2 regions of the Kitasatospora sp. NPDC048286 genome follow, and region 2 is predicted to be linked to the other one. Evidence: riboswitches for the same ligand, from Rfam matches in the RefSeq annotation. Region 2 holds a riboswitch; the other holds the start of a gene.

Region 1 (5,201 bases), on a different contig from region 2:
GACGGTGGACATCCCGCCGGTCGCGATGCGCTGCTCGACCCGGTACCGGTTGTCGAGCAGGCTGCCGATCAGGGGGTCGTGCAGTGCCATGTCCACCCGGTGAGTCTAGTGCCGCCGGGCGAAGCCGGGCCCGGAGGACACCGTCTCCGGGCCCGGCTGTGCCCTGCTTGTGACACGGCTTCGCGCCGCGGGGGCCGGTGCCGTGGGCGCGCCGGACGCTCAGAACGCGGGGTGCTCGCGGGTGTCCAGGTCGGCCCGGCCGGCCATCGCGGAGGAGGCCTCGGCGTGGAAGCGGCGCGGGATGCGGCCGGCCCGGTGGGCGAGCCGGCCCGCCTCGGCGGCGTGCCGCATCGCCTCGGCCATCAGTACCGGGTCCTGAGCCCTGGTCACCGCGGAGGCGAGCATCACCGCGGCGCAGCCCAGCTCCATCGCCAGCGCCACGTCGGAGGCGGTGCCGGCGCCCGCGTCCAGGATCACCGGGACGCCGGCGCCCTCCACGATCAGCTGGAAGTTGTGCGGGTTGCGGATGCCCAGGCCCGAACCGATCGGCGAGCCCAGCGGCATGATGGCCGCGCAGCCGACGTCCTCCAGCTTGCGCGCCAGCACCGGGTCGTCATTGGTGTACGGCAGGACGGTGAAGCCGTCGTCGACGAGCGTCTCGGCGGCGTCCAGCAGCTCGATCGGGTCGGGCAGCAGGGTGCGCTCGTCGGCGATCACCTCCAGCTTGACCCAGTCGGTGCCGAGCGCCTCGCGGGCCAGTCGCGCGGTCAGCACGGCCTCGCCGGCGGTGAAGCAGCCGGCCGTGTTGGGCAGCACCCGGATGCCGTTGCGGGTCAGCACGTCCAGGACGGAGCCCTGGGTGCCGGCGTCGAGCCGGCGCATCGCGACGGTGGTCAGCTCGGTGCCGGAGGCGAGCAGCGCGCGCTCCAGGACCTCCAGGCTGGGGGCGCCGCCGGTGCCCATGATCAGCCGGGAGGAGAAGGACGTCCCGGCGATGGTCAGAAGGTCGTCGGCCATGGTTCAGCCTCCCTGGACGGCGGTGAGGATCTCGATCCGGTCGCCGGTGTCCAGCGCCGTCGCGGGCCACGAACCGCGCGGCACCACGGCCTCGTTGAGCGCGGCGGCGACGCCGGTGTTGGCGGCGCTGACGGAGGCCACCACCTCGGCGAGGGTGGTCCCGGCGGGCAGTCGGCGGGGCTCGCCGTTGACGGTCAGGGTGATCTCGGTCGGGGTGATCTCGGTCGGGGCGGTCCCGTTCTGCGGGATCCCGGTCCGGGTGGTCTCGGTCATGCGGAGGCCTTCGTCGTGGAGCGGTCGGGGGAGAAGCGCAGGGGCGTGAACGGCCTTGCGAGCTCGGGGACTTCGCCGGTGGCCAGGTACTCGGAGACCAGGTCGGCGGTCACCGGGGTGAGCAGCACGCCGTTGCGGTGGTGGCCGGTGGCGGCGACCAGCCCGGGCAGCGAGGTCGGGCCCAGCAGTGGGGCGTTGTCCGGTGATCCCGGGCGCAGCCCGGCTGAGGTCTCCAGCAGCGGGAGTTCGGTGATCCCCGGGACCAACTCGTGGGCGTCGCGCAGGAGTTCGTACACCCCGCCGGCGGTGACGGTGGTGTCGTAGCCCTGCTCCTCGGTGGTCGCGCCGACCACCAGCTCGCCGTTCTCGCGCGGCACCAGGTACAGGTGCCGGCCGCGGACGACGGCACGGACGTTGCGGGACAGGAACGGACGGTAGGCGTCCGGGACGCGCAGCCGCAGCACCTGCCCCTTCACCGGGCGGATCGCGGGCAGCACCCCCTCGGGCAGGCCGGGCAGCCGGTGGCTGTGCGGGCCGGCGGCGAGCACGACCTGCTCGGCGCTCACCGTCTCCCCGGTGCTCAGGCGGGCGCCGGTCGCCCGGCCGTTCCCGACCAGCAGCTCGACGGCCTCGGCCCGGTGGAACAGGACCCCGGCGCCTTCGCAGGCGAAGACCAGGGCGTCCAGCAGCCGGCGGCCGTCCACCTGGTGGTCCTCGGCCACGTGCAGGCCGCCGCGCACCCCGGGGGCGAGCATCGGCTCCAGCTTGCGGGCCTCCCGGCCGGTCAGCCAGCCGGAGTCCAGGCCGAGCCGCTGGTGGAAGGCGTGCAGTTCGCGCAGTTCCGCGCGGTCGTCGGAGTCCAGCGCGACGGCGAGCGTGCCGCAGCGGCGGTAGCCGGTGTCCCGGCCGCCGCCGGCCTCGGTGAGCTCGGCGGCGAAGTCCGCGTACCGCTCGTTCGAGGCCATGCCGAGGCGCAACAGCGGCTCCTCGCCGTACTGCAGCTCGGTGACCGGGGCGAGCATGCCGGCCGCGACCCGGGCCGCGCCGCCGCCGGGGGAGGGGTCGACCACGGTCACGTTCCGCAGGCCGCGCTGGGCGGCGCGCCAGGCGACGGCGAGGCCGATGATGCCCCCGCCGATCACCAGCACGTCGGCGTGGGCGGGCGATGGCAAGCGTGACAAAGCTGCTCTTCTCCCTTCGCCGGTATGACCCGGATCAGGTTCGGACGGTCGCAGGCCGTGTCAGCCCGCCTCTCAGCCCGGTCCGCCGGGCTCCCGTGTGGTGCCCCCACCTTAACGCCGGGGGTCGGCCCGGCCGAAGGCCCGTACGCAGGGTGGACAGCGGTGTGGGCGGTGGGACCCGCCCGGCCGCAGGCCCGTACCGGAGAGGGACCGCCCGCACCTCCCGGCCCACCCCCGGCCGCCGGTCGGCCGCTGAGTACAGTGACGGGCGTGGCAGAGCTGAGCGGAACGGATCAGGTGGTCGTCGTCGGAGCCGGGCTGGCCGGGGCGCAGTGCGCCCTCAAGCTGCGGCAGGGCGGTTGGCGGGGGCGGATCGTGCTGGTCGGCGAGGAGCCGCACGCGCCGTACGACCGGCCGCCGCTCTCCAAGGACGTGCTGCTCGGCAAGGCCGACTCCACCGCCCTGGGCATCGACTACGGGCAGCTCGACATCGAGCTGCTCACCGGCCGCCGCGCCACCGGCCTCACCCCCGGCGTGCTGCACACCGACGGCGGCGACCTCCCGTACGGCTCGCTGGTGATCGCCACCGGCGCCGTGCCGCGCGCCCTGCCCGGCGCCGAGCGGGCGCACCTGCTGCACACCCTGGACGACGCCCTGGCGCTGCGCGCGCTGCTGCGCCCCGGGCTGAGGCTGGTGCTGGTCGGCGCGGGCTGGATCGGCGCCGAGGTGTCCACCGCGGCCCGCGCGGCAGGCTGCGAGGTGACGGTGGTCGAGGCCGGTCCGGCGCCGCTGCCCGGCGCGCTGCCGACGGAGATCGGCTCGGCGATGGCCGCCTGGTACGCCGCGGCCGGGGTCGAGCTGCACTGCGGCGTCGGCGTGGCCGCCGTGGAGCCCGGCGCGGTGCTGCTGGCGGACGGCTCGCACCTGCCCGCCGACGAGGTGGTGGTCGGCATCGGGGCCCGCCCCGCGACCGGCTGGCTGGCCGGCTCCGGGGTCGAGCTGGACGCGACCGGCGCCGTCGTCGTGGACGGGCGGCTGCGCACCTCGGTGCCCGGCGTCTTCGCGGCCGGCGACTGCGTCAGCTACCCGTCGGCCCGGGCCGGCGCCCGGCTGGCCGTCCAGCACTGGGACCACGCCCTGCAGTCCGGTGAGGCGGTGGCCGCCGCCGTCCTGGGCGCGGACGCGCCGGACTACGACCCGGTGCCGTACTTCTGGTCCGAGCAGTTCGGGCGGATGGTCCAGTACGCCGGCCGGCACGCCGAGGGCGACGTGCCGCTCTGGCGCGGCGGTCCGCAGGACGCCGAGTGGTCGGTGCTCTGGCTGCGCGACGGCGTGCCGAGCGCGCTGCTGACCGTGGACCGGCCGCGCGACCTCACCCAGGGGCGCAGGCTGATCGAGCGCGGCACGGCGCTGGATCCGGCCCGCGCGGCAGACCCGTCGGTGCCACTGAAGGCGGCCGTGGCGTAGGGCCATGTGCGCGGTGGGCCGTGGAGGTGGCAGTCTGGTGCCGTGAGTGAGATCGATGCCAAGACTGAAGCCCTGGTCCCCGAGTGGCTGTACCTGCCCGACATCTCCGAGCGGTGGGGTGTGCTGGTCACCGAGGTCCGCAACATGGTCAAGCAGGGTGACCTGATCGCGGTCCGCCGCGGTCCCAACAAGTCCCTGCAGGTCCCGGCGGCCTTCATCGACGAGACCGGCCCGGTCAAGCACCTGGTCGGCCTGCTGACCGTGCTGCGGGACAGCGGCTTCTCCGACGACGAGATCGTCGAGTGGCTGTTCACCGAGGACGAGTCGCTGCCCGGCAGCCCGATCCAGGCGCTGTGGGAGAACCGGGCGACCGAGGTCAAGCGCCGCGCCCAGGCCATGGCGCTGTGATGACGGACCCCCGTGCCGCCCTCGCCGACGCCCGGCTGTACCTGTGCACCGACGCCCGTCGGGAGCAGGGCGACCTCGCCGAGTTCCTGGACGCGGCGCTGGCGGGCGGGGTGGACGTCGTCCAGCTGCGCGACAAGGGCCTGGAGGCCCGGCAGGAGCTGGCGGCCCTGGAGGTCTTCGCCGACGCCTGCCGCCGGCACGGCAAGCTGCTGGCCGTCAACGACCGCGCCGACGTCGCCCACGCGGCCCGGCCGGACGTGCTGCACCTCGGCCAGGACGACCTGCCGGTACCGGCCGCCCGGGCGATCCTCGGCGAGGACGTGCTGATCGGCCGCTCCTGCCACGCCGAGTCCGAGGTGGACGCGGCGATCGCCGAGCCCGGCGTGGACTACTTCTGCACCGGCCCGGTCTGGCCGACCCCGACCAAGCCGGGCCGCCCGGCCCCGGGCCTCGGCCTGGTCTCGTACGCGGCGAAGCAGGCCACCGACCGGCCGTGGTTCGCGATCGGCGGGATCGACCTCGGCAACCTGGACGAGGTGCTGGCCGCCGGCGCCCGCCGGGTCGTCGTGGTGCGGGCGATCACCGCCGCGGCGGACCCGGGGGCGGCCGCCGCCGAGCTGTCCCGCCGGGTGCGCGCCGCGCTCTGACCGCCCGGATCCGCGGAACCCGCCGGATCCGCCCGGATCCGCGGGGCCCCGCTCCGAACCGGTAGGACCCGCCCGAGGCCGTCGCCGTCCGTCAGTACTTGCGGACGGTGGCGGCCTCGGCCAGTGCCAGCAGCACCGTACGGGCCCGCCCGTCGGCGAGCGGCGCCGCCTCCAGCGCGGCCAGCGACTGCCGCATCAGCTCCTCGAT
Region 2 (5,201 bases):
GTGCACGCAGACCAGTGCGCCGTCGGCGGTGACCCGGACGTCGCACTCCAGCGCGTCCGCGCCCTCGTCGAGCGCGCGCCGGTAGGCCGCGAGGGTGTGCTCGGGCAGGGCGTGGGAGGAACCGCGGTGGGCGATCACCTGGACGGTCGGCACGGTGCGCGCCGCCGTCGAGGACAGGTCTGGGCTGGTCACAGGCCCAACGATAGGTGGCGGAAGTGAAGCGCGGACAAAGACGGCCCCAACCGGTGGGGCCGTCTTCGCCGTGCTCAGTCGTGCTCTGCCGTGTTCTGCCGTGTTCCGCCGGGCCTCGCCGGTTCGGTCAGGTCAGGTCAGGTCAGGTGCGGTCAGGGCCGGGCGGCGCGGCGGCCGAGCGGGGTGAGCGCCCAGGTGACCAGGGCCGGCACCAGGAAGGCGAACAGCGAGGCCGAGGTCCACTCCTGCGGGGTGAAGTGCAGCGCCTCCTGGGCGGAGGTCCAGAAGTCCGTCCACCAGTCGGCCACCTTGGTCGGCGCGATGAACTGGTAGACGGCGAAGCCCAGCGCCCACGGCAGCAGCATCAGCCAGCGGGACGGCGCGTCGGCGGAGAGGTTCCAGCCGCGCCGGCCGGCGCCGAGGAAGTAGTCCACCACGAGCACCGCCAGCAGCGGCACGAACACCGAGCCGATCAGGCCGAGGAAGCCGTAGTAGGTGTCGGTGAACTCGTCGATCTGCAGCGCCAGCACGGTGATCAGCACGCCGATCGCGCCGGAGAGCACCCGGCGGTCCACCCTCGGCAGCAGGTTCTGCACCGACATCGCGGTCGAGTACACGTTGGCGAAGGACTGGTCCGTCTCGCGCAGCACCAGCACCAGCAGGAACAGCCAGCCGGCCCAGACCCCGAGGAAGGAGTCGAAGATCCGGTTCGGGTCGCCGTCCGACTGCAGCAGCGCCATCAGGCCGAGCACGTAGCACCAGACCTGGGCGATCGTGTAGCCGGAGAAGCTGCCCCAGAACGCCGAGCGCGGGGTGCGCGAGTGCCGGGTGTAGTCGGCGGCCAGCGGGACGAAGGAGACCGACACCGCGATCATCGCGTCGGTGGCGCCCAGGAAGCCGTGCCAGTTGCCCGCGCCCGGGTCCGGCACGCCCTGGCGGCCCAGCTGGACGGTGAAGTACACCATCGCCACCGCGACCGCCCCGGCCACGAAGCGGCGCAGCACCGCGATCGAGCCCAGCGGCCAGATGGTCAGCACGGTGGTCAGCGCGCCGGCGAGCAGGACGAACAGCCAGCGGTAGCCGGTGGTGTGGGCGACGGTCTGGGCGCCCACCGAGATGGTCAGCAGCTCGAACACGCCCCAGCCGATGCACTGCACGATGTTCAGCACCGTCGGCAGGTACGACAGCCGGGTGCCGAACAGCCCGCGCAGGTTCGCCATCGCGGGGGCGCCGGTACGGGCGCCGATCAGCGAGGCCAGGCCGAGCATCGCGGTGCCGACGACCGTACCGACGGTGATCGCGGTCACCGCGGCGGCCAGCGACAGCTCGCTGCCGGGGGCGCCGAGCACGGTGGCGGCGGTGGAGAAGCCGATCAGACTGACGCCCAGGTTCATCCAGAGCGCGAAGTGGTCCCGGAAGCGCAGCGTGCGCGGCGGCTCGGTGTCGAGCACCAGGGGCGCCTCGACGTGATCGGCCCGCTGGGGGCGGTCCAGGACGGCCGTGGCCGTGGACCCGGAGAAACCCTTGGACTCGGGCGCACCCGAAGAAGAGGATGGCGAAGCAGGCGGCATGGCCGATACTCCCTACGCCGGCATTACCCGGACAGGTTCCGGCGGTCAGCGCCCCCTCGAACGTCCGTCACTCGCGTGGCGTACGGTCGACATGCGCACTCTCAGCCTGGTGGGTCCAAGCTCCCGCGTGTCAGTTGTGAGCGACAGGCTAACCGGCACGGGGGCCAACACCCAAGGCCGAGGGCGTACGGTCCGCATCGCGGGACGTCCGGCGGGGGAGGGGAGCCTCGGCCGTCGGTACCGGTGTCGGTACCGGCTAAGGATTCTTATGAGTTCTTCAGAGGGGTCCTTACGGCAATCGAATCGTCAGTGCGAAAAACTATGGTCCTTGGTTCTGCCAGCTATGGAGGTCGTCCGTGAGCACCGAGCGCGAGGTTGGGCCCGCCGGGCCGCAGGGGGAGCAGCCCGCCGGCCAGGGGGCGGCCGAGACCGCTTCCGAAGGCCCCGCTCAGGGCGGGCACCAGCCGACCATGGCCTTCCGGCGGGTGCCGGGGCCGGAGGCGGGTGCCGCCGATGCCGCTGCCGTCGAGGCGGCGCCGCCCGTGGACGCCGTCCCGGCCGAGGGCGTTCCGGCCGAGGGGGTCCCGGCCGAGGGTGGGCACAAGCCCACCGTCGCCTTCACCAAGGTGCCGGCGCCGGAGGCCCCTGCCGCGCCTGCCGCGCCTGCCGCGCCCGCCGCGCCCGTGGCGCCCGCCGCGCCCGTCGCGGAGGAGCCGGCCGTCGACCCGGCCACCGGCTACATCGACGCGCCGCCGCCGGTCCTGCCGCCCGCCCCGCCGTCCCCGGTCGCCGCGGCCCCCGCCGCAGCCGCGCCCGCCGCCCCGGCCCTGCCGCCGGCCGGCAACCCGTACGCCACCCCGACCCACGGCGTCCCCGCCGCCGGCGCTCACGAGGGCTTCGGCGCCGCTCCGGCCGCCGCCCCCGCCGCGCACGGCCACCACCCCTTCGGGGCCGGCCAGCCGCTCGGCGGCTGGGGCCCCACCCACGACTCCACCTCCGGCGGCGCCGGCTACCCCGGCGGCCCGGCCGGCCCGCTCGGCTACCCGGCGGACTACCCCGGTGGTCCCGGTGGTCCCGGCGGCCCGCGCAAGAAGCGCGGCGGCCTGGTCGCCCTGATCGCGGCCGTCGCGGTGGTCGCCGGCCTGGCCGGCGGCGCGCTCGGCGTGTCCGTCGCCGACGGGGTCGACCGCAACAGCTCCGCGAACGACCACCGCAGCACCACCGTCCAGGCCAGCGACACCCAGAAGAACGAGCCCGCCCCCGGCTCGATCGCCGCCATCGCGCAGAAGGCGCTGCCCAGCGTCGTCACCATCAAGGCGCAGGGCAACGGCGAGTCGGGCACCGGCACCGGCTTCGTCTTCGACACCGAGGGCCACATCCTCACCAACAACCACGTGGTCGCGCCGACCCTCAGCGGCGGCAAACTGACCGTCAAGTTCGCCGACGGCACCTCCTACAGCGCCTCGGTGCTGGGCCACGCCGAGGGCTACGACGTCGCCGTGGTCAAGATCGACAACCCGCCCAAGAGCAAGCTGGCCCCGCTGCCGCTGGCCGACTCCGACAAGGTCAACGTCGGCGACGCCACCGTCGCGATCGGCGCACCGTACGGCCTGGAGTCCACCGTCACCAGCGGCATCATCAGCGCCAAGGACCGCCCGGTAGCCTCCGGCGACGACACCGGCTCGCAGGCCTCGTACATGAACGCCCTCCAGACCGACGCCTCGATCAACCCCGGCAACTCCGGCGGCCCGCTGCTGGACTCCGGCGGCGCGGTGATCGGCATCAACTCGGCGATCCAGTCCAACGCCTCCGCCAACGGCCGGGCCGGCAGCATCGGCCTGGGCTTCGCCATCCCGATCAACCAGGCCAAGTGGGTCGCGGACACCCTGATCAAGACCGGCAAGCCGGTCTACGCCAAGCTCGACGTGCTGCGCAACGACGACTACAAGGGCGACGGCGCGCAGATCCAGACCAAGGACATCCAGGGCCAGCCCGCCGTCACCCCCGGCGGCGCGGCCGACAAGGCCGGCCTCAAGCCGGGCGACGTCATCACCAAGCTCGGCGGCGTCCCGATCGAGAACGGCCCGGCCCTGGTCAGCCGGATCTGGACGCACAAGCCCGGCGAGACCGTCGACGTCGAGTACACCCGCAACGGCCAGACCCTCAACACCAAGGTCACCCTCGGCCAGCGCGAGGGCGACCAGTAACCCACGGCCCGCGCGGAAACGTGTGCACCGAACCCCTCCGGACCCGTTAGGCTGACCTCCGCCTGGAGAGCTGCCCGAGCGGCCTAAGGGAACAGTCTTGAAAACTGTCGTGCGGTGACCCCGTACCGTGGGTTCGAATCCCACGCTCTCCGCCGGTAGGAGAACCACCTGCTCAGGGCGGGTGCCGACATCGTTCGGCACCCGCCCTTCGCGTTCCCCGGGGGGTGGTGGGCGAGCGGGGTTGACCCTGACACGGTGGTAGGGGATGGAGTGGTCGCACCATGTTGAACATCGGAGACTTCGCCAGCCACGGCCGGGTGTCGGTACGGATGCTGCGCCACTACGACGCGATCGGACTGCTGCGGCCCGCCCGGGTGGACCCGGTCAGCGGGTACCGCTTCTACGAGGCATCCCAACTCGCCCGGCTCAACCGGGTGATCGCGCTCAAGGAGCTCGGCTTCACGCTGCAGCAGGTACGGGCCGTCCTGGACGAGCGGGTGGACCCGGCCGAACTGCGCGGGATGCTGCGGTTGCGGCGGGCCCAGCTCGCCGAGGCGATCGCGGCCGACGAGCTGCGGCTGGCCCGGGTGGAGGCGAGGCTCCGGACGATCGAGAGTGAGGGGACCATGTCCGCACACGATGTCGTGGTGAAGCCGGTGCCGTCCGTCCGGGTGGCCCAACTGAGCGGTGTGGCCGCGAGTTACGAGCCGGAGGACATCGGACCGGTGATCGGGCCGCTGTTCGGCGAGCTGTGCGGGCGGCTGGCCGAGGCCGGGATCGAGGCGACCGGTCCTTCCGTTGCCCACTACCAGGACGCACCGGAGGGCAACGGCGCGGTGCTGGTCCTGGTGGGCATCCCGGTCGGTTCGTCGGTGCGGCCGGGCGCGCACGACTTCGAGGTGCTCGACCTGCCGCCGATCGAGGAGGCGGCGACCATCGTGCACCGCGGCTCGATGGACGAGGTGCTGGGCAGCAGCCAGGAACTCGCCCGCTTCATCGAGCAGAACGGCTACCGCTCGGCCGGCTACGCCCGGGAGCTGTACCTGGAGTGCCCGGAGGACCAGGCGGGGTGGGTCACCGAGCTCCAGGAGCCGGTGGTCCGCCGGTAGTTCGTCGGTCGTCCGCCGGTGGCGGCGCCCTCGGCGTGCTTGCCCTCGACCTGGTCGAGGGGCCTAGCGTCGCCCGGCATGACCACCACCACCGGCGCACCGGCCCCGGTCGCGCTGCCCCG

The links. A riboswitch is a leader RNA that binds a small molecule or an ion and turns the genes downstream of it on or off. The one in region 2 is predicted to bind thiamine pyrophosphate.
Region 1: linked by a shared signal. The riboswitch ahead of thiO (glycine oxidase ThiO) and the one ahead of ACGF13_RS03465 (purine-cytosine permease family protein) in region 2 are both predicted to bind thiamine pyrophosphate.

What each region holds. Positions count from the first base shown of each region.
Region 1 is NZ_JBICZE010000002.1:359,956-365,156, reverse strand. It holds gene pknB (Stk1 family PASTA domain-containing Ser/Thr kinase) at 1-90, opposite strand, end outside; gene ACGF13_RS05960 (thiazole synthase) at 220-1,017, opposite strand; gene thiS (sulfur carrier protein ThiS) at 1,021-1,290, opposite strand; gene thiO (glycine oxidase ThiO) at 1,287-2,471, opposite strand; TPP riboswitch at 2,466-2,578, opposite strand; gene ACGF13_RS05945 (NAD(P)/FAD-dependent oxidoreductase) at 2,733-3,938, shown strand; gene ACGF13_RS05940 (Rv2175c family DNA-binding protein) at 3,981-4,346, shown strand; gene thiE (thiamine phosphate synthase) at 4,346-4,993, shown strand; gene ACGF13_RS05930 (polyprenyl synthetase family protein) at 5,085-5,201, opposite strand, start outside.
Region 2 is NZ_JBICZE010000001.1:736,445-741,645, reverse strand. It holds gene ACGF13_RS03470 (glycerophosphodiester phosphodiesterase) at 1-192, opposite strand, end outside; gene ACGF13_RS03465 (purine-cytosine permease family protein) at 345-1,763, opposite strand; TPP riboswitch at 1,756-1,900, opposite strand; gene ACGF13_RS03460 (S1C family serine protease) at 2,120-3,970, shown strand; tRNA gene ACGF13_RS03455 (tRNA-Ser) at 4,035-4,122, shown strand; gene ACGF13_RS03450 (MerR family transcriptional regulator) at 4,252-5,079, shown strand; gene ACGF13_RS03445 (MFS transporter) at 5,158-5,201, shown strand, end outside.